Regions from separate parts of the Paenibacillus sp. YAE3 genome, predicted to be linked through region 3. Evidence: riboswitches for the same ligand, from Rfam matches in the RefSeq annotation. Region 3 holds a riboswitch; each other region holds the start of a gene.

Region 1 (7,415 bases), on a different contig from region 3:
TATGCGCCCCGGCGAGCTGGCGAAATTCGCTCCCGCTTGCAGCAGCGCCTCAAAATGCGACTGGCAGGCACCGGCAATGATCGTCAGCGTATCGTAATGCCTTTCGTATTGACGGGCAACCTGAATGGCCGAAACGAAATTTTGGGAATTTTTGTAGCTGTTCAGGTTATAGAGGTCATTGTTCGGCCGGTGCTTCAAGACTCCGTCATGCCCCGTAATAACCACGATATCCGGCCGCACCCGCGGCAGCAGGCGATAGAGCGCATCCGCCATGCCCGCCTCGTTAACGTAATGTCCCTCGACGGGCACGCGAAGCTGCTGGTAAAGATTCAAGCTCTTTTTTAAGTAATTGATATCTCCATCGAGATGGAGGACTTTACCCGGAACTTCAAAATAAGAAGGCTGTTCCGCCATCGGCCATTCCCCGCCGAGATTCGCTTGCGTGCGTTCGGTCAGCTCCTCCCGGTGGCGCTGCAGCCTGCTTAACGACTCGTTGGCACGGATATGGGCCTTCTGCGTTTTTTCATTGAACGGCGCATATGGCACCCGAACAAGGTCATCGAGGGGCGAATCAGCCAACAGCCGAAACTCGGTCCCCTTGATCACAGCCAAATTGCTCCGCAGATCTTCCACGCGGAAAGCGACATCACCGCCATAAGATTTGCGGACGACCAGGTCTCCTACATTCATCACAACATCACCCCTACCCCATGGTATGGGCGAATCTCCCCAATGGTTCTTCCCTTTTGCCAAAATAAGCGTAGGACGAGACCTTACGCCCTGCCCGCCCCAAACTTGATGCGGTGAGCGAAACGTCTTCATCACCGTACTCCGGCCCGGAGCAATACGTTGCAAAGCGTCGCATATTCCTGCAGGCTGAGGGTTTCGCCGCGGCGGGAAGGTTCGATCCCTGCAGCGTGAAGCAGCTCCTCGAGGCGCTCCCGGCCCTCTTTAGGAAAAAATCTCGTCTTGAGATTGTTGGCGATCGTTTTGCGGCGTTGGGCAAACGAAGCGTGTACCACCTGAAAAAAGAAATTTTCGTCGTCCACCTCGACCGGAGGCTGCTCGCGCACCTTGAGGCGAATGACGGCCGACTCGACGTTCGGCTGCGGAATGAATACCGTTTTCGGCACGATGCAGACCAGTTCAGGCTCGCTGTAATACTGCACGGCGATGCTCAGACTGCCGTAGTCCTTCGTGCCGGGCGAAGCAGCCATGCGTTCGGCCACCTCTTTTTGGATCATGACCACGATATTCTCCAGCGGCAGCCGCTCTTCCAGCAGTTTCATCAAAATCGGGGTCGTCACGTAATAAGGCAAGTTGGCAACGACGCTGACTTTGGATACATTCGCGAAATCCTCCCGAAAGAGGGCGCCAAGATCCGTCTTCAGCACGTCGCCATGATGAATGCGCACATGCGGATACGGTTCTAATACCTCCTGGAGTATCGGAATAAGCCGCTGGTCGATTTCGACGGCCGTGACGGCGCCCGCTTCCTGGGCCAGCTTTTCGGTAAGGGCTCCGATCCCCGGCCCGATCTCCAAAGCTCCCTTGGAGGCATCCAGCCCCGCCGCCTCCACGATTTTGCCTAAAATATTTTGATCGATCAGAAAATTTTGCCCCAGGCTTTTTTTAAACGAAAAACCGTGACGCTGGATGATTTCCTTCGTCCGCCTTGGCGAGGCGATATCGTCCATTCGCTGCATGTCAACCTTCCCCTTCCTGTTCCAATTGGGCTAACGCCTCCGCAAATTCCTCGCGCGTAATCTGAAAAACGGCCAGCCGCTTATGGAACTGCTTGCCGTTGCAATACCCTATGCCTAGCAGGTTACCCATCACCATGCGTCTGCGGGCCGCGTCCGGGTGCACCAGAAGCCCAGCAGCCATCAGATCCTCCATATCGATCAGGCTTTCCGCGCCTTCGTAGGACGTATGCACGCGGGAGAGGGCCTTACGGATCGCTTCCTGCGAAGCGTTCTCCACGCCGATGTCCCCTTTCCGCGTCGCTTCCGACTCCGGAATAAAGGCATGCTTGCATCCGGGAACCTTGCTCGCGATAATTTTTCGAATCCGCTCCCCGGCATGGTCCGGGTCCGTCAATACAATGACTCCCCTGCGTTCCTGGGCCAAGGCAATCCGCTTCAGTACGCGGCCGTTGATCGCCGAACCGCCGGTTTCGATCGTGTCGGCTTCCACCGCCCGCTTCACGGCCACGGTATCGTCCCGTCCTTCCACGACTATGACTTCCTTGATCATGACCTGCTTCTCCCTTTCCTAAAGCTCGTCCGTTCATGCGTCGTAAGTTTTCGGACATCCAAACAACAAAAAGAAGAGGAATGCTCCTCTTCTTTAGCATGACATTTTCATGATCATAATACTATAACATTAGAATGACATTGTAAAACGAAATTAATTCAATTGCGGCTTCACGGGGCCGATGACGTATACTTTCATCCCGGATTTGCGGCCGAAGTTGTTGGCGCGCTTCACGGAGTCATAGTAGAGGTCGATCTTATTGCCCTTAATGGCGCCGCCCGTGTCTTCGGCACGGCGGAAGCCGATGCCTTCGATGTACACCCACCAGCCGAGCGGAATCACGTTCGGATCCACGGCGATGGTGCGGCCTTCCGTGACCCGCGTTCCCGTCGCGGTACGAGTACCGATTCCGGGTTCGCCGGCAGAATAAGCCGTCATCGAGACATGAATCATTTTTTTATATGAGAAATCAACACCGGCTTTGCTTACGCGGTTATTGCTGCTTACGGTTTTTTTCGTTTTGGCGGCTGATGAAGATTTGGCGGTGGAAGAAGATTTAACGGCCGCTGTTTGAACGACGACAGGCGGAGCCGGTTTTTTCTTCGTGCCCACGGCGATGATTTTATCCAGCGTTTTTGCCTGCACTTCCTTGCCCACCATGCGCATGGATACCATTTGGCCGTCATGATATACCTTTTCGATGTGCTGCACCATCACGCCGGGCTTTCCCTGCTGAATGACGCGGTTATCTCCGACCGTCAGGCTGGGATCCGCCGTCTTAATGACGCGGAAAGGCAAATTTTCATGGCGGTCCACGACTTGTTTGTTGACGCGCACGATACGGATATCCGTTTGGCCCGTCACCCGCTCGGTCAGAGCCGGAGTGACTTTATCGTGTTCTTTGAGCGATACGCCGAACTCCTTCAATACGTCGCCAACCGTGTCTTTGGTGGTATACAACTTTTTCGTTGTCCCGTCCACCGTCAATTGAACGGGAGCAGCGCGGTCGATCACCACTTTGTCACCATTCTGGAGCGAACCGCTCAGCGGCATGGAGACTTGATCTTCCGGTTTGAGGCTGATTGCCTGCTCATCCAGCATTTCTTGTAAAACGGATTTGTGAGTCTGAATCTTTTTGACCTGACCGTCTACCACCAGGTACACCTGTTTGCGCGTGGATGAGTTGACCAGCAGCAAAATCATGATGGTGACCGCGATCGTAACGATAGCTGCAGTAGAGATTTGGCGCAAATTCTCATGCTTCCATCGCAATGCGTAAGACATGCTGGAGATTTTTGAATCATGGGTCTCTTCTTGATGGAAAATGCCCACCTTCTCGATCCTCCTTCATAGCCTCGCCATTAGAGTTACGCATGAATGATTTGACGCGGGCTATACTCGATTTTTTACAAGAACACATAAGGAGCATGCGTTCTTGCACCATGAACCTATCTTTTTTTCATGATTTGTCGCCTCCCGTTTTACAACAGTATGACGACGCCTTCTCCATTATTCAAAAACAAAAGAAGCCAGCTAAGAGCTTATGAGGTCTCCTTCGTGGCTTCCCTGGATGTCAGAATGACGGAAAAGTAAATGCACGAAACCCTCTCTTTATGTCGCTTACGGGGTTAGCTGTCGGGTTTGGGCGAAAGAGAGCCGCCCGATCAACGCCAGCCCGCTCATGGCGGACCGCGCCGAATTCACCCCTGAGACCCTGAAAAGAAATCAAATACATCCCGAGCCCGGACCGGTTTAAAAGGACCGTCGCGCTCTATGTATTGGTTCCCCCGCTCTTTCGAGACCGAAAGACTCAGCGAGATTGGTTCACGGAGGCTGCCGCGATGCCGAAAAAGGAAGCGGCTTACAGCAGCCCAAGTTCACTGAAAAGATGATATCCTGTTTTGATGCATGTTGTAAAGCGGGAATCAACAACGTTTATTTGAATATATGGTTAAAAATTTGTAATATTCATGGTTTTTTTGGTTAAAATTCTTTAATGCTTCGTTCATGCTCGTTTTTTCAGCTGTTTTTCTCCCGTTTTCACTTAATTCCAAATCGTTCCAGTGCATTTTGGGTGGTGATTCGGGCAATTTCCTCCACCTCGACCCCCTTAATCTGGGCAGCGGCCTCGGCTACCAAACGAACGTTGGCAGACTCATTTCGCTTGCCCCGGAATGGGTGCGGCGTCAGGTACGGAGAGTCGGTTTCGATCAGCAAACGGTCCATCGGAACCTGCGCAAGCACTTCCTTGGGCTGTCTGGCGTTTTTGAACGTAATCGGCCCTCCGAAGGATAGATGGAACCCCATGTTCAGGCATAACTTGGCCGTTTCCCAGCTGCCGGAGTAGGAGTGCATGACGCCTCCGACCTCGCTGGCCTTTTCCTCCCGCAGGATTTTCACGATATCCTCGTGCGCATCCCGGTTATGGATCACGATCGGCATGCCGAGCTCCCGGGCCAACCCGATTTGCTGGCGCAAAACCCGGTGCTGCACGTCTTTCGGGGAGGTATCCCAATAATAATCGAGCCCGATTTCGCCGATGGCCACGACTTTTTCATGGCTGCATAAAGATGCAATCCATTCGAGATCCCCTTCCTTCATCGTGATCGCATCCTGAGGATGCCAGCCGACGGCGGCGTATATAAAATCATGCGTTTCCGCAAGCTTCATCGTGGACGGAATCGTTTCGCGGTTAAAACCGACGTTGATCATCCGGCTGACGCCGTTTTCCACGGCGCGGCGAATGGTTTCTTCGCGGTCCTCGTCGAACTGCGGCGCGTCCAAATGCGTATGCGTGTCGAATAAATTCATGTCTGGAACTCCCTTCGTGTCATAAAGCATAGATTAATATGGGGCAAATCCGTGAATCACGCTGTCGTTATCGCTTGAAAATGCGGGAAACCGGGTCGGATAGGGAAGAAATAACGTCTTTCATTTTCGCCCCCGGATAATATAAGTGATATTTCCCGCGGTGAATGCCGCTGATGGAGCGGACAATATCCGACACCTCCGATATTTCCCGCAGGCGTTCGTCCCGGTCGAGCAGCAGAATCTGCTTTTGGCTGGATTCGTCTCCCGGCCGAAATACATCGTACGGAAGATCGGTCGGAAAATCAATCTCAAGATCGTATTCGGGATTCAGGCCGACCCGCTCAAAATCGCGGCGGATCTCTTCGATCATTTCCAGATCCACCGATTCCACTTCCACATATTTATACAGCCTGCGATGCATAAAACGGCTGCAAAGCTCGCTCAGCACGGCGTCTTTTTCGTTCGTCCATAGCGAAAACACGGTTTGGATGAGCGCTTCGTCGAGTTTCAAATAATCCTGGACGGTCAGCCGGTCTTCGAAAAGCCCTGGAAGCGGCTCAATCATGAAGCCAAAAACGTAGTTATCCCGGTATAGCTCCTTCGCGCGCCGGAAGATCTGCCGCAAAATGATTTCCGAACTGCGCGTCACCGGATGGAAATAAACCTGCCAATACATCTGGTACCGGGACATCAAGTAATCTTCCACCGCATGCATCCCCGATTCCTTCACGACGATTCTTCCCTGGTACGGACGAAGCATGCGCAGGATCCGGTCGATGTCGATCGTTCCGTAATTGACGCCCGTGTAATAAGCATCCCGCAGCAAATAGTCCATCCGGTCGGCGTCCAGCGGACTCGACACCAGATTGACCACGATCGGGTGCTCGTAATCCTTGGCGATAACCGATGCGACCTTGGCGGGAAAGTCTTCGGCCACCTCGGTCAAAATCGCGTTTACTTCGGTATCCCCGAGAATAATGCGGCGGGTCCAATCCTCATGGTCCATCCGGAACGCCTCTTCGATCGAGTGGGAAAAGGGTCCGTGTCCCAGGTCATGCAGCAAGGCGGCGCAGAGGGTTAACAGTTTTTCGCTGTTCGGCCAATCCGCGTAGCCGCTTCGCTCGAATTGGGATATGATGCGGCGCGTAATTTCATACACGCCAAGCGAGTGGGAGAACCGGCTGTGCTCCGCCCCATGGAACGTCAAATACGAGGTGCCTAATTGGCGGATCCGCCGCAGCCTCTGGAACTCCGCCGTGTTAATCAGCCGCCAGATGGTGGAGTGTTGGACATGAATGTAATTATGTACGGGGTCCTTGAACACTTTTTCTTCATTTAAGGTATGCATGCGACTCATCTCCTTTTTAAAAGCTTAAAATTAAACTATTTTTGAACTTTTTTCGACAATGTGTGTCGAATAGTGTCGTTTTAGGTAGAAAAATTGATTTCCAAATCGACATTATCCTACCAAGGATATATAATGGGAAAAGAATCCTGATATGAGTGATATCCCAGGTGCCATGCAATCTGTTCTCATTTTGGCGACGAATTTGCAGGTTGACTGTTTTGGGAATCGTTGGTATTATTGATATCATAAAAGAGAGAACGTTGTCGAATTATGGCACTATAAAACTATGGCGAGAGGAGCAATGATCAGTTATGATGAAATCAACTGGTATTGTAAGAAAAGTAGATGAACTGGGCCGGGTCGTTATTCCGATTGAATTGCGCCGCACACTGGGCATCGGGGAAAAAGACGCATTGGAAATTTACGTGGACGGAGAACGCATTATGCTCAAGAAATATGAGCCTGCTTGCATCTTTTGCGGCAATGCCGAGAACGTGACTTACTTCAAAGGAAAAATTGTTTGCCACGATTGCATCTCGGAAATCCCAACACCTGTGACAAATTAAGTTTTTTAGTATATAATAGTATTATTCTATTTGTTAATTCTAACCTTTTTCATATCTCCTTGGTGTCTCCTAGGCTAAGAACCCGGCCTTTGGAGACATTTTTTTGTCCCGCCGGCTGCGTTGCCCGCCGCAGGTTATGGGCCTTAAGGCACGTTTCCCGAAAGGCGGGCTTGGTTTCGGCAGCCAAGTCATTGGGCATCTGCAGCACCCTCAAATCAATGCGTTATAAATATCGCGCTTGGAGACGCCGCGGTCGACCGCGGTTTTTTTCATGGCCTCTTTGCGCGGAATTCCTTGTTCCTCGTAGTGCGCCACATGCTCCTCGATCGTCAGGTTCTGCCACCATGCGGCCAGCCGCTCCTGCTCCTCCTCCGGGCTCGTCCCTTCCACGACCACGCAATATTCGCCCTGCGGCGGATGCTCCTGAAGATAGT
Region 2 (7,415 bases), on a different contig from region 3:
TCAAAGCCGAGCCGGCCGTCAAAATAAACTGATTGATCAGCGAGCTGCTTTCCGCATGGATCAGGTGCAGACCTCTCCCCAGCACCATGCCGGCGATGATAAACACGGCAACGTCCGGCAAACGAAGCCAGGATGCCAGCCTTCCGGCCAACATCCCGACGGTAATGATAAAGAGCAGCAGGATTAAAATATGATGAATGATTTCGGTCGTCTGGGTTTCCACGTTAACTTACTCCCATCTAGTCTGCATTGACGGCTTCGCTTTCGAACCGGTCGATGTTGTCGTTCGCGCCGATGATCACCATAATGTCGCCGGCGCGGAGCTGATCCATTGCGGTCGGAGCGACGATCACTTTTCCCTGGCGGTGGATCGCCACGATGCTGCAGCCGAATTTGGCGCGGGTGTTGATTTCGTTTAACGTTTTGCAGTCCAGTTTTTCAGGCACCTTCATTTCGACGATGCTGTATTCCTTGGACAACTCGATGTAGTCGAGCAGGTTCGGCGTCACGAGCTGATGGGCAACCCGGATCCCCATGTCCTTTTCCGGAAAAATGACCCGGTCGACGCCCAGCTTCTCCAGCGCGCGCCCGTGAAGCACCGAAATCGCCTTGGCCACGACCGTGCGCACGCCCAAATCCTTCAGCAAAATCGCGGCCAGGATGCTCATCTGGATATCGTCTCCGATCGCGACGATGCCGCAGTCGAAATTGCGGATCCCGAGCGATTTGAGGACTTCCTCGTCCGTGGCGTCGGCCACGACGGCATGCGTCAAATATTCGCTCATGTCGCTGACGACTTCCTCGTTTTTATCGACCCCGAGCACCTCGTATCCCAAATCGACGAGCTCGAGTGCAAGGCTGGAGCCGAAACGTCCCAGACCGATGACGACAAACTGCTGTGTTTTCATTCTCTCCTGATACTCCTTATTTAATCAATTTCTGTTTTCTTTGAAACTAGCCGATAATGATTTTGCCTTCCGGATGCCGGTACAGCTCTTTGCCTTTTTTCGGGCCAAGTGCGTAAGCCAGGGTCAGCGGCCCAAGCCGTCCCGCAAACATCGTGAGACAGATCAATATTTTGCCGACCAGCGTCAAATGCTGCGTAAGTCCAAGCGAAAGCCCGACCGTCCCGAAAGCCGAAGTCGTTTCATACAAAATGGTCAAAAAGTTGCTGTCCTCCGTCGTCGAAAGCACCATCGACACCCCGACCACCAGAAACAACGCGAGGAAGGTGATCGTCAGCGCCTTAAAGATGCGATCCTGCGCCAGGCGGTAGCGGTAAAGCACGATATCGTCGCGTCCGCGGATCATGGCGATGACCGCGCCGACCAGAATGGTGAAGGTGGTCGTTTTGATCCCGCCTCCGGTGGATCCCGGCGATGCGCCGATAAACATCAGGATGACCATGAAAAATTGGGACGCTTGCCGCATGCTTGCGAGATCCAGCGTGTTGGCCCCCGCGGTCCGCGGCGAAACCGATTGGAAAAACGACGCAAGAATTTTGCCGCCCCAATTCAAGGAACCGAGCGTTTTCGGGTTCGTGAATTCGAAAACGAAAATGACGATCGCCCCGATCAGAATCAGCGCCCCGGTCATGGACAGCACGATTTTCGTATGCAGCGAAAGCTTCCGTTTGTGCCGGTAATCCACCAGGTCCGACATGACAATAAATCCGATCCCGCCCGAAACGATCAAAAACATGACGACGATATTGACGAGCGGATCGTACACATACCCCGTCAGGCTGTTGAAATGGCCGAAAAGGTCGAAGCCCGCGTTGTTGAACATCGATACCCCGTGAAATATCCCGAAGTACACCGCCCGGCCGACCGGCATGTCAAAGGACCAGCGGATGGCGAACAAAACCGCTCCGCAGCCTTCGATCACGAGCGAAAAGATAAGCACCTTCCGGATCAGCCGCACGATGCCCTCCATCGTGTTCTGGTTCATCGCTTCCTGGAGGATCAGGCGGTCGCGCAGCGAAATCTTCCGCTTCAGCACGAGGGAAAACAAGGTGGCCATCGTCATGAAGCCGAGCCCCCCGACCTGAATCAGCAGCATAATAACGACTTGTCCGAAGGTGCTGAAAAACGTTCCCGTATCCTTAACAACCAAACCGGTAACGCAAGTCGCCGAAGTCGCCGTAAACAAAGCATCGATGAACCGGAGCGGCTTGCCCGTCGTGTTCGAAATCGGCAAGGTGAGAAGTATGGCTCCGATCAATATAATGCCGGCGAACCCCAATACAAGAATTTGCGGGGGAGCCAATCGAAACCACCTGATTTTCGCTGTCAACATAGTCACCTCTTTAAAAAAGTCAAAAGAAAAAAAGCATCGGAAATCCAATGCCTTTCGGTTTGGTTCCTGCTGCATAACGCCTACGAGGTTAGCTGACGGATTCGGGCATGCACAGGTTGCCCTATTCGCTATGGATAAAAGCGAAATTCACCCCAAAATAATGGTTCCCCCGTTTTCATATCGAAATTCGGCGTACGGATTATTCATTTGCTTCAAAGATTATAATCCTATTCGTTTTACATCACAAAGCCATTATTCGAATGAATACGTGGGAATACGGCCCGATTGCATCGCAAATCTCATAAAAGTCTGCCTTTCTCTCGCGTTTACAATCACTTTCCACGATTTTCATCATTTTTTCACGGCCAATGAGGGAGAAAACTGGCTTTCGAGGGACATCGTATGCTATGTTTACGTTTATACTAGGTATATATCTTTACAATCCAAACAAAGGGGGCATTTCATGAATCCCGTCGGACAACCGCTGCGGCTCAAAGCCAATTACAAATGGCTGGGCATTTTTGCGGTCATCGGGCTCGTTTTATTCGTCTTGTTCCAGATTCTCCCTTCCACCGCCTCGGAAACGCTGGAGCAGCAAAACACGAAGGTCATCAGCAAGGCGGAGGCCCAACGCGCCGCGGAGGCCTTCATGCAAAACACGCTGCATTTGGAGCCGGACCCGAGCAAGGACGCGGTTATCACGTACCAGTCCAACTCGGATCTATACGGCTATTTGTCGCGGGAAAAGCTGCTGAACGAATACAACAAAACGTTTGAAAAAAGTTATCCCTACGACGTGTTCCGCGTCCGTTTGGCCGAACGCCAAAACGAAGGTTACGCCAATATCGACGTACATATGAATTCGGGCAAGGTCGTCGCTTTTTCCGTTACGCCCCGCTATTCGAATTATGCCGCGGCCATGGCGGACCCGAATAAAACCAAACGCGAAACCAAGCTGAAAATCGTGGAAGGCGGCCTGTCGCTGGAGAAAAAAGAAGAGCTTGCCGCACCTTGGCTGCAGCAAATGGGTTACGACCCGGGCAAGCTGGAGCTGTCGACCAAGGAGAACGAGGCGGGACTCGTATACACCGACCCGAACCGGACGATCGGCCGTTCAAGCCTTCAAGTCAAATTGACGTTCGAGGAAGGGAAAGTTCATTCCTTCGAACAGACCTTTAGCGTGCCCGAAGCGCATGCGGCCTACGTCGAAAAGGAAACGTCCAAAGCCAAATGGCTTACCATCTTAGGCTACGGTCTGCTGACGTTTGTCCTAGGCGTACTGGCCATCGTATACAGCGCGTTGACCCGGGCCCATACGTCGTTCAAGAGGGGCATTTTCCTGAGCGTGTTTTATTTTGCGGTCGCCACGTTCAGCACGTACAACATGCTGCCGGTATTTCAAGGCGAGGGGGTTTCGAATTTCGGCCTTGTCTTCATGCTCGGTTTCCAGACCTTCTTTAACCTGGTGATGGCTGCCCTTTTGTACTTCTCGCTCGTGGGCGGGGACGGTTTATGGCGCAAAGCCGGCATCAATGCCTGGGCCAAAGCCAAAGAACCCGGCTACGGGCCTTACGTGCTGCACAGCATGTACACCGGGTACCTATGGGCGTTTATTCTGATGGGCGTCCAGTCCGTCATTTACATCGTGCTCGACAAAACGATCCACAGCTGGTCGACGACCGATGCCACGCAATCGCCGTACAACATGTTATATCCTTGGCTGCTGCCGATTATGGCGTGGATGGCGGGTATTTCCGAGGAAGCGGTCTACCGCCTGTTCGGCATTCCGATGCTGAAAAAGCTGCTGCGCAGCACGTTTGCCGCCTGCCTGATCACGACGCTGATTTGGGCGCTCGGACACACGCTTTATCCGATTTACCCCGTCATTACGCGTCCGATCGAACTGACGGTCATCGGGCTGCTGTTCAGCTTCATTTTCTTAAAGCACGGCTACATCGCCGCCATGTTCAGCCACGTCGTCTTCGACAGCGTCCTGATGAGCTTCAGCCTGTTCGCGCTGGGCGACGTGCCGGACATCATCGCGGGCATCGTCACGATCGTCATGCCTGCCGTCGTCGCTTATATCGTTTACCTGTACAACCGCAACAAAAAGAAAGAGGAGCCATATGTCATGACTCCTCATCCCGGAGGGCTGCAATAATTTGTTTGGCGAGCTTGTCTCCGATGGAAAGAGGCCGGAAATCTTCGATGCTGGCCTCTTTTATTTTTTTCAGCGATCCGAAATGCTTCAGCAGCAGCTTGCGCCGCTTCTCGCCGATGCCCGGGATCGAATCGAGCTTGGACGCGACCATCGACTTGCCCCGCTGTTCGCGGTGGAACGAGATGGCAAAACGGTGAACCTCGTCCTGAATCCGCTGCAGCAAATAAAACTCCTGGCTGTCGCGCGGCAGGTCGACCGGCTCCGGCGGGTCGCCGACCATAAGCTGGGCCGTTCTATGTTTGGCGTCCTTGACGAGTCCGCATACCGGGATGAACAAACCGAGCTCGTTTTCAAGCACGTCGACCGCGGCCGAAATTTGGCCCTTGCCTCCGTCCACGACGATGAGATCGGGCATTTCCAGGTTCTCCTTCAGCACGCGTTCATACCGGCGGCGGATGACCTCGCGCATCGTTTCGTAATCGTCCGGTCCTTGCACGGTACGGACCTTATATTTGCGGTACTCCTTTTTATCCGGCTTCCCGTCGATGAAAACGACCATGGCGGATACGGGATTGGCCCCTTGGATATTCGAGTTGTCGAAAGCTTCGATACGGTGAAGATGTTCGATGCCGATATATTGGCCCAAGTTAGCTGCCGCTTTCAGCGTTCTTTCCTCGTCCCGCTCGATCAGCCGGAATTTTTCGTCCAAGGACACCTTCGCGTTTTCCACGGCCATGCCGACCATCTGCCGTTTTTGGCCGCGCTGCGGCACGAGCACTTTGACGCCCAGCCATTCCTGAAGGGAGGCAGCCGCGCTGTGCGCATCCAAAACGTCGCCGCCGTTTTCCGTTTCCGCCGCCGCCTTGTCCGAGCCTTCGGCATCCTTCCCGGAATCGGGCAGCAGTATTTCCTGCGGCAGGGCCGGGTTGTCGCTGTAATATTGGGTCACGAACGACATAAAATCGCTGTACGCCTCGCCGTAAAACGGAAACGCCGAAGCATGGCGCTGAACCATCTTTCCTTGGCGCATGTACAAAATCTGCACGCACATCCAGCCTTTGTCGACGGCGAAACCAAGCACGTCGCGGTCTTTTGCGTCGGACGTCGTAATTTTTTGTTTCTGCATGATGGCCTCGATGTTCATGATTTGGTCGCGAAGTTCCTTGGCCCGTTCGAAATACAATTCTTCGGCCGCCTCTTCCATCTTCCGCTGCAGCTCTTTTTTGATCTCCTCATGCCCGCCGCTCAGAAACGACTGTATTTCCTGGGTAATCCGTTCGTATTCCGAAGGGTCGACTTCTTTTTCGCAAGGCGCGAGGCATTGGCCCATATGGTAATACAGGCAAACCTCCTTCGGCATGACGCCGCATTTGCGGAGCGGATACATCCGGTCGAGCAGCTTTTTGGTCTGCTGGGCGGCGTAAGCGTTCGGGTATGGCCCGAAATATTTGGCCTTGTCCTTCAGCACGCGCCGCGTGACTTCCAGGCGGGGATGCGCCTCGTAAGTGATCTTGATGTAAGGGAACGTTTTGTCGTCCTTCAGCAGCACGTTATATTTGGGCTGGTGCATTTTGATCAGGTTGCATTCCAAAATGAGCGCCTCGATATTGCTCCCGGTGACGATATATTCGAAATCGCGGATATCCGCTACAAGCCGCTGGGTTTTTCCGTTATGGCTGCCGGTAAAATAGGATCGGACCCGGTTTTTCAGCACTTTGGCCTTGCCGACGTAGATAATGGTGCCTGCCGCGTTTTTCATGAGGTAGCATCCGGGCAAATCCGGCAGCAGCGCCAGCTTGTTGCGGATGTTTTCCTGCGCTTTTTCCAGCTCGGCTAACGTTTCTGTCTTTTTTTCGTCCATATATTCCGCTCTCCCCCTCTCCATAACATGTATCAAGAATCGGAAATATAACTTTTATTATATGGGGAATTCTCCAAAATCCAAAGCGCATTTTTATGGGAGAATATACAACAGGCCTGAAAAAAGGCGGCTATGTGAACGCAGCAAAGCGCCCCCGGAAGTTCCGGAGGCGCATCTTATGGCTGATCATGCATTTGGCTTGGATTACTGGTGTTTGGAGATGATGTTTTTCAGGTTTTCCTTGGAATTCAATCCAACCACTTTGTCAACCGGCTGGCCGTCTTTGAAGAAGATCAGCGTCGGGATGCTCATAACGCCGAAACGGGAAGCCGTTTCCGGATTTTCATCCACGTTCAACTTCGCGATTTTGACGGAGTCGCCCATTTCGTTTGCGAGCTCATCCAGAATCGGAGCGATCATTTTGCAAGGGCCGCACCATGGTGCCCAGAAATCAACCAATACTGTACCTTGGCCTTCAATTTCAGCATTAAAGGATTGGTCAGTTACGTTTACAATAGCCATAATATTTCTCCTCCTTATAAAAAGCTGAATTTCATCGAAACTTCAGGATTTGTGAAAATCCTCAACTGAAATGTCTTAGCGGACAGTTTTAGTATACCACAATTTTTTCAGAAATGTAAATTCCTTAATTACAGATCTTGCTTCGGCTGTCCTGACCGGCGTGAACCAGCTTATTGTACCCTAAAGTATTCGCCATATATTCTTTACAAATTCTTTGGACTTTGGGTATACTAAGGTTAACTCGGGTTTCTGTGTCAATGACCGCGCTCATTTACATAAAGTGAAACCATCCTGAGGAGGCATTGTATTCATGGATGCAAACGTGCACGCTAACGACCCGCGGGAACACGTAAACGAAGAGCCGCGCAATGACTTGATGGATCTGATGAACGGCTTCGGGGGCATGGCTTTGTTCATGACTCTGATTTTCGCGATCATGGTCATCATCAAGTTCGTGATCTCCGGCTAACATGCTCATCGCTGAAGCGATAGCAAAAAGCCTGGCCTTTCCGCCGCTTCGGCAGAAGGTCAGGCTTTTTTCAATTTCTTGGTGATTCACGTTCAGGAACGAAC
Region 3 (7,415 bases):
CCCGTCATCGCGACCAGCTTGCCTTCGGCCTGCTCGCGGCGGATGACGGCGATTTTGTCCTCCGGCTTGCTTTCGGCGATAAACTCGTCGACGCCGGCTTCGCGGGCGATGGTTGCCGCCGTGAGCGGATTGTCCCCCGTGCACATGACCGTTTTGATGCCCATTTGGCGCAGCTGTTCAAAACGTTCCTTCATCCCCGGTTTGACGGTATCCTTCAAATGGATCAGGCCGTAGATTTTGCCGTCGACCGCCACGGCCAGCGGAGTGCCGCCTTCCGACGCGATCGCGTCGGACTTCGCCGCCAAATCCTCCGGAATGCTGCCGCCTTGGGCGAGCACCCACCGCCGCACCGCGTCGACCGCGCCTTTGCGGACATGCCGCCCGTCCTGCAAATCGATGCCGCTCATGCGGGTTTCCGCTTTGAATTCGACGAACTCGCCGCCGGCCGCAACCTCCGTGTCATAGGCGAGCTGCTGCTTGTTCATCAGCTCCAGCACCGACCGCCCTTCGGGCGTTCCGTCCTTGAGCGAGCCGACCGCGGCCCAGTACGCGGTTTCGGCAAGCGCCGCTCCTCCGACCGGAATAAATTCGCTCGCCATCCGGTTCCCGTACGTGATCGTTCCCGTTTTGTCCAGGATCATCGTGGTGATGTCGCCGGAGGCTTCGACCGCCTTCCCGGACATGGCCAGCACGTTGAACTGCGTCACCCGGTCCATCCCGGCGATCCCGATCGCGGACAGCAAGCCGCCGATCGTCGTCGGGATCAGGCAGACGAGCAAAGCAATGAGCACCGGGATATCCAGCGGAACGCCCAAATATGCGGCAATCGGTGCCAGCGTGACGACCACGATCAAAAAGATGAGCGTCAGCGTGGTCAGCAGCGTGTTAAGCGCAATTTCGTTCGGCGTTTTCTGGCGCGAAGCGCCTTCGACGAGCGAGATCATCCGGTCGATGAACGACTCGCCGGGATCGCTCGTGATGACGACCTTGATCCGGTCGCTCACGACCCGGGTTCCCCCGGTCACCGAGCTGAAATCCCCGCCCGCTTCCTTCATGACCGGAGCCGATTCCCCCGTAACCGCCGACTCGTCGACCGACGCAAGCCCTTCGATGACCTCGCCGTCGCCCGGGATCATTTCGCCTTGGGACACGACGACGATGTCGCCTTTGCGCAGCTCCGTGGAATTCACCGCGATGATTTCGGAACCGACGCATTTGTTCGCGGACGATTCCTTTTTCGTTTTTTTCAGGGCGTCGGCCTGCGCTTTCCCGCGCCCTTCCGCAAGCGCCTCGGCAAAGTTGGCGAACAATACCGTAAACCATAAGATCAGGAACACCGCCAGATTAAAGCCCGTGCGTCCGGCGGTATTGAAATACCCCGGAAACAGCACCATCAGCAGAACGACGAACGTGCCGATTTCCACCACGAACATGACCGGGTTTTTCATCATGACGACCGGATTCAGTTTAATGAAGCTGCCCTTCAGCGCCTGCTTCACGATGCTTCCCGTCAGCATGCTTTTTCGTTTTCCGTCCATGATTTTCTCCACCTCGTTTATCCATCGCTTAACATGCATTTTTCGATGGGACGCTCCCAGCGAACCATCGCTTCCGTTTGCAAACCATTTCCGACAGGCCCCTTACATCGTCAAAAACTCCGCGATCGGCCCCAGCACGAGCACAGGCAGGAAGGTCAAAGCCCCGATCAGGAGCACCGTTCCGACCAAAATCCCGGCAAACAGCTTCGTATCCGTGCGGAAGGTGCCGATCGATTCGGGAACGGGCTTCTTCCGCGACAACGAACCGGCCACGGCGAGAAGCGCGATGATCGACACATACCGTCCCAAAAGCATGACAAGCCCCGTGCTGACGTTCCAGAACACCGTGTTATCCCCCAGCCCTTCAAAGCCGGAGCCGTTGTTCGCCGCGGATGACGCAAATTCGTACAACGCCTGGCTGAGCCCGTGATACAGCGGATTCGAAAGGGCGTCCGTGCCGAGATGCGTCAGGAACGAAATGGCCGTCGGCGCCAAAATGATCAGCGGATGCGCCAGGATCGCGACGGCGATCAGCTTCATTTCCCGGCTTTCGATTTTGTTCCCGAGAAACTCCGGCGTCCGCCCGACCATGAGGCCGCAAATGAACACGCCCAATATGGCGTACATCAGCATGTTGACCAGCCCGACGCCTTTGCCCCCGAAGACGACGTTCAGCATCATCTGCGCCAGCGGAGCCAGCCCGCCGAGCGGGGTCAGCGTATCGTGCATGTTATTGACCGAACCGGTCGTCGCCGCGGTCGTCACCGCCGTGAACAAAGCGGACTGCGCCACGCCGAAACGAACTTCTTTTCCTTCCATGCTGCCCTGCGAAGCGTCGATGCCCAGCTGATGGATCAGCGGGTTGCCGCTTTTTTCCGAGACGTACGTCAGGGACAGGAACGCCAGGAACAGCACCATCATGGCCGAAAAAAGAATCCAGCCCTGCTTGCGGTTGCCGGCGAAACGCCCGAACGTGTAAGGCAGCGCGGCCGATATCGTCCACATGCTTAAAATTTCGATGACGTTCGTGAGCGGACTCGGATTCTCGAACGGATGCGACGAGTTCGCCCCGAAAAATCCGCCGCCGTTCGTTCCCAGATGTTTGATCGATTCCAGGGACGCTACCGGCCCCATCGCGATATGCTGCACAGCGCCGCCAAGCGTGTTCACGGTCACCGCCTGATCAAGCGTCTGCGGCACCTTCAACCCCACAAGCACCAGGGTAACGATCAACGCGAGCGGCAGGAACACCCGGACATGGGCTTTGACGAAATCCTCGAAAAAGTTGCCGAGTCCGTCCCCGCGGCGGGTTATGCCCCGCATGAAAGCGATCGCCACGGCCAGGCCGGACGCGGCCGACGTAAACATCATCATCGTGATGACGATCATTTGCCCCAAATACGACATGCCGCTTTCCCCGCTGTAATGCTGCAGGTTCGTATTCGTCATAAAGCTGATGACGGTGTTGAAGGACAAGCTCGCCTCCATGTTTCCCGTCCCGTTCGGGTTTGCCGGCAGTCCGCCCATCCATCTCAGCACCGCGTAACTTACGGCCACAAGCACAACGTTCGTCGCCATCATGCTTAAGGCATATGTTTTCCAGCTCATCCCGGAGCGTTTCCGAAGACCGATGACGGCATAAAAAAACTTCTCCACGGGACCGAACATCCGGTCCATCCAGTTCGCCTCGTTAGAAAACACGTGGTAAATATAACTGCCTGCCGGTTTGACCAACAGCAGCAGCACCACGATCACGATGCCTATCTGCAATATATCCAAAATCGTTTCCTCCTCTTATAAGCGGGTGAAGGCGTCTAAGCCTGCTCCGCCCGGCCTTTCTAAAACCGTTCCGGATGGATCAAGGCATACGCCAGGTAGACGAACACAAACGCCGTCAGCACCAAAACCACGATCATCGGCCTTCGCCTCCCCCATCCACGACATGGCCGCACCAGATGAGGAACAGCAAAAAGATTCCGAACACGCCCGCAAGCGTTAAAATCATTAAAAAATCCATCATGGTTCAACGCTCTCCTTGTCAAATCCCTTATTTCAGCAAAAATCCGACTTCGCCGTTCAACGTGTGAATGACGTGATCCGCGCCAAGCCCCCGGTAAATGCCCGGCGAGTGATGCGCCCGGGTGATTACGTAGATGGAATCCGGCGTCCAAGCACGGCAAATTTGCAAGTAACGGCACGTTAAATTCAAACTGTTTTCGAATATAAAAATCCGGCCGATCCGCCACTCAGGCACGACCCATTCCTCCGTGTTGTTGGTATGGAGCCGGATGACTTTGGAGACGCCCAGCTTCTTCAGATCGCGTTCTTCCTTGGCATTGTTCGTCAGTGCGGCGAAAGGCCGCTTGAGATAGATCAAAAGCTTGATAAAATTGCGCCCGGCCTCGTTCGGGGCCGTCACGACGATGAGTTCCTCCTCCACGGCTCTCGCCTCCTTTCGTTTCTGGATCGGGCAATCCGCAACAATCGCACCTTTTATTAAAAATGCTTATCCGAAATGCTGACCCGAATAAAAAAAAGCCGCAGGAAAGAGGATTCTTTCCCGCGGCTTCCAACATCCATGACCAAAGAAAGCCATGAAATATCGCTCACGACGAATGGGGCCTCTCCCGATACGCTTACGAGGTTAGCTGACGGATTCGGGCGTGAGAGTCGCCCTTCCCCCGTCCGGTTTTCGGACAAAGGGATTCACCCCGGCGCCATCCGCTTGTGGAAGCAAACGGCGCGTTGGTTCCCCCGCTTCCGGCCAAAGCCGGAATTCAGCGTTAAAGACGTTTCTATTGACTTTCATCCATTTTGTGCAACGTTGCGTTTTTGGCAATAAAAAACCACAGAGGTCATCCGATCCCCTGCGGCCGATGTTCATCGATCACAAGTTTCATCATTCCTCTCTCAGGCGACGCTTACGAGGTTAGCTGACGGATTCGAGCGGTGAGAGTCGCTCTACCCGCGATCGGATCCATGGCATCCGTTCGCAGGATTCACCCCGGCGCCTCCCTGCCTTCCGACTCTCACACCGGACGACGGGACGCGCGATTGGTTCCCCCGATTTCCGCTTCTTCAAACGGAAATTCAGCGATTTAAAAATGGAAACATGTTCAATTACGATTTGAATCATACACCCGCGTGCATCGGGATGTAAAGGAGACGCGAAATCGTTATCCGCGTAAAATGGCGACCCTATCATACAGGTTATCGCTTACAAAAGTCTTTATCTGCGCCAAGCTCTCGCATGCTCTCTATTTTTCGCGTTTTTGGCAATGGATGCGAAAGCCCCCTTCTATTGCGTTCCTTTGAATGCGGATCCCTTTTTCCGCAAACCGGCCGGGCCCAATCGAATCGTGAACCGTTGCCCTATGGCGACCTAAAAGCATAAAGAATGGAGCAAAACAAAAAAGAGGCCGCGTTGGCCTCTTTCGTTATATGTGAGTCTATGGAATTTCCCGCGGCGGCAAAAGCTTCTTTTTACGAACGAACGCTTGGATAGCGAAACATTGCCTGGTGCAACAAAAAAATCCCTGCAAAACAGGGATTTTCTCGGTCAGATCGTCAATGCGGTAGAGAGGACTCGAACCTCCACGGGCATACGCCCACTACCCCCTCAAGATAGCGTGTCTGCCATTCCACCACTACCGCATAATATTAACTTTTGCAGCAACTCTGTTATTATACACCGATTATCACGATATGTAAATAGTTTATTTCTTTTATGCAGTCCGATCCCTGGGAATATATGAACCGTTGCGTAAAAACGGGCCGTGGACCAAAGCCCATTCATTCCTTCAACAGCTTGCCCAGCTTGGCGACCGTATCACCTTCCGCCGTCGGAACGTTGATCGTGACGGTCAAATCCGGGTCGTCGGACGTCACAAACGAAACCTGCTCGAATTCGAGCCTGCCCGCGGCCGGATGATGAATGATTTTTTTCCCTTCGGGGCCGTTTAAGACGTCATGCCGCGGCCACCACGCCCTGAATTCTTCGCTTGCGCGGTTTAATTCACCGATCATGTCCGTCCACCATGGATCCCCGGCAAATTTGGCGTAGTTTGCCCGAAATTGCGCCAGACGGTGCCGGGCATGGGCTTCCCAACGTTCCCGGAGCAGGCTGCGGACATCCAGGGAGGTAAACGTACGCCAGACGGAGTTGCGTTCCCTTGCCGGCATCGTTTCATATTCTCCATACACCATGCTGGCGATCCGGTTCCATCCCACGATGTTTAAGCGCTGGTCGGTCACGTAAGCCGGGCTTGTTCCCTGCAGGTCCAGAAACCGCTGAAGCGCCGGCGTAATTTCCGCGGCAGCCTCCCCCGAAACGGGGGGATACTGCTGCAAGGCAAGCAGAAACAGATGTCTTTTTTCATCGGCATCAAGCTGCAGGGCGCGCGCGATGCTCTCCGTCACCTGGGAAGATACCTGTATGTTTCGGCCCTGTTCCAGCCACGTATACCAATCGACGCTGATGCCGGCAAGCAGCGCCACCTCGCTGCGCCGAAGTCCCGGAGTCCGCCTGCGCCCCTCCACCTTCAAACCGGCCTGCTCCGGCGTCATCCGGGCGCGCCGGGTGCGCAAAAACTGGGCAAGCTCCCGAAGACGCTCCCCATCCGCTTTTTCCCACAAGTGCTTCTCCTCCCCTTCCCGTTCCCTAGGAGAATTTCTCCTAGGATAAACCCTCATCTAGTCCCATGATAAGAACCATTATACACTTTCCCGGTAACGGCGATGACTGCCGAATTTGCCTTTTACGGAGGGATTGTCTTGGAAAAAGCGATGAACATCCAGTCCGACGGCCGCTGGAAGCCGGCTAAAGCGCTGCTGCTGCTCGGACTGTCGATCGGATACTTTATGGTGCTGCTGGACACGACGGTAGTCAGCGTCGCGCTGCCCGCGATCCGCGCCGACCTTGGCGGCGGGATTTCCGGCCTCCAATGGGTCGTCAATGCGTATACGATCGTGTTTGCCGGCTTCCTGCTCTCGATGGGCGGGCTGGCCGACAAACTGGGAGCCCGCCGCGTCTATGCCGGAGGCCTGGTCCTGTTTCTGGCCGCTTCGGCCTTGTCCGCGGCCGCCCCTTCGCTTGGCTTGCTGATCGCCTTGCGCGCCGTTTTGGGCATCGGAGGCGCGGCTCTGACGCCGGCCTCGCTAGCGCTCGTTGCCCATGCATTTCCCGAACCGTCCGCGCGCGCCCGGGCGCTTGGCATCTGGGCTGCGGTCACCGGGATCGCCATGGCTGCCGGGCCCGTTGCGGGCGGCCTGCTGGCCGATTCGCTCGGATGGCGAAGCATCTTCCTGCTGAACGTGCCGCTTGCCGTCATCAGCTTGGCCATCGTCCTGCGGCTCGGCGCCGAAACCGCCCGCAAGCGGCGGCAGCCCCTGGATTGGACGGGCCAATGGACGGCTGTAACGGCCATCGCCGCGTTATCCTTCGCGCTCATGGAGGGATCGGCTTACGGCTGGGGATCGCCGATCGTGATCGCCGCTTTCGTCCTGACGCTCGTCAGCGCGGCTCTCTTTGCGCGTGCCGAAATGAAAGGCCCCGACCCGCTGCTTCCGCTGGGAATGTTTCGAAACGCAACCGTATCGGCGGGAATGATTGCCGGCATGGCCGTCAATATCGGATTGTCGGGGATTTTGTTCGCGCTGCCGCTCTTTTTTCAACAAGCGCGCGGATTATCGGCTCATACGGCAGGCCTGGCCCTCCTTCCGATGACGATCCCGCTGGCGTTCAATCCGATCGTCACCGGCCGCATCGTCGGCAGGATCGGCGCCAGAATCCCGATGACCGCAGGGTTCCTTCTTGCAGCCGCAGGAACGATCTTCCAGCTGCGAACGGTTTCAACCTCCGATTACGCCCTTCCTTTG

What was found. Region 3 has a riboswitch for cyclic di-AMP ahead of AC27KL_RS18680 (hypothetical protein). Riboswitches for the same ligand answer to the same signal wherever they lie in the genome.
Region 1: it holds a riboswitch for cyclic di-AMP, as region 3 does, so the genes downstream of both, AC27KL_RS26975 (resuscitation-promoting factor) here and AC27KL_RS18680 (hypothetical protein) in region 3, are expected to answer to the same signal.
Region 2: it holds a riboswitch for cyclic di-AMP, as region 3 does, so the genes downstream of both, AC27KL_RS13685 (TrkH family potassium uptake protein) here and AC27KL_RS18680 (hypothetical protein) in region 3, are expected to answer to the same signal.

What each region holds. Positions count from the first base shown of each region.
Region 1 covers NZ_BAAIYF010000022.1:9,811-17,225, reverse strand. Annotated here, with positions in the region: gene yabG (sporulation peptidase YabG) at 1-690, opposite strand, end outside; gene rsmA (16S rRNA (adenine(1518)-N(6)/adenine(1519)-N(6))-dimethyltransferase RsmA) at 822-1,706, opposite strand; gene rnmV (ribonuclease M5) at 1,708-2,256, opposite strand; gene AC27KL_RS26975 (resuscitation-promoting factor) at 2,410-3,588, opposite strand; cyclic di-AMP (ydaO/yuaA leader) riboswitch at 3,859-4,082, opposite strand; gene AC27KL_RS26970 (TatD family hydrolase) at 4,297-5,067, opposite strand; gene AC27KL_RS26965 (HD domain-containing protein) at 5,135-6,415, opposite strand; gene AC27KL_RS26960 (AbrB/MazE/SpoVT family DNA-binding domain-containing protein) at 6,727-6,981, shown strand; gene rsmI (16S rRNA (cytidine(1402)-2'-O)-methyltransferase) at 7,192-7,415, opposite strand, start outside.
Region 2 covers NZ_BAAIYF010000006.1:196,495-203,909, forward strand. Annotated here, with positions in the region: gene AC27KL_RS13675 (cation:proton antiporter) at 1-223, opposite strand, end outside; gene AC27KL_RS13680 (potassium channel family protein) at 240-908, opposite strand; gene AC27KL_RS13685 (TrkH family potassium uptake protein) at 955-2,295, opposite strand; cyclic di-AMP (ydaO/yuaA leader) riboswitch at 2,361-2,501, opposite strand; gene AC27KL_RS13690 (CPBP family intramembrane glutamic endopeptidase) at 2,762-4,459, shown strand; gene uvrC (excinuclease ABC subunit UvrC) at 4,428-6,320, opposite strand; gene trxA (thioredoxin) at 6,525-6,842, opposite strand; gene AC27KL_RS13705 (YqzM family protein) at 7,153-7,311, shown strand; gene dnaI (primosomal protein DnaI) at 7,404-7,415, opposite strand, start outside.
Region 3 covers NZ_BAAIYF010000009.1:174,196-181,610, reverse strand. Annotated here, with positions in the region: gene kdpB (potassium-transporting ATPase subunit KdpB) at 1-1,538, opposite strand, end outside; gene kdpA (potassium-transporting ATPase subunit KdpA) at 1,641-3,317, opposite strand; gene AC27KL_RS18685 (potassium-transporting ATPase subunit F) at 3,377-3,454, opposite strand; gene AC27KL_RS18680 (hypothetical protein) at 3,586-3,978, opposite strand; cyclic di-AMP (ydaO/yuaA leader) riboswitch at 4,156-4,331, opposite strand; cyclic di-AMP (ydaO/yuaA leader) riboswitch at 4,441-4,644, opposite strand; tRNA gene AC27KL_RS18675 (tRNA-Leu) at 5,110-5,192, opposite strand; gene AC27KL_RS18670 (helix-turn-helix transcriptional regulator) at 5,331-6,173, opposite strand; gene AC27KL_RS18665 (MFS transporter) at 6,312-7,415, shown strand, end outside.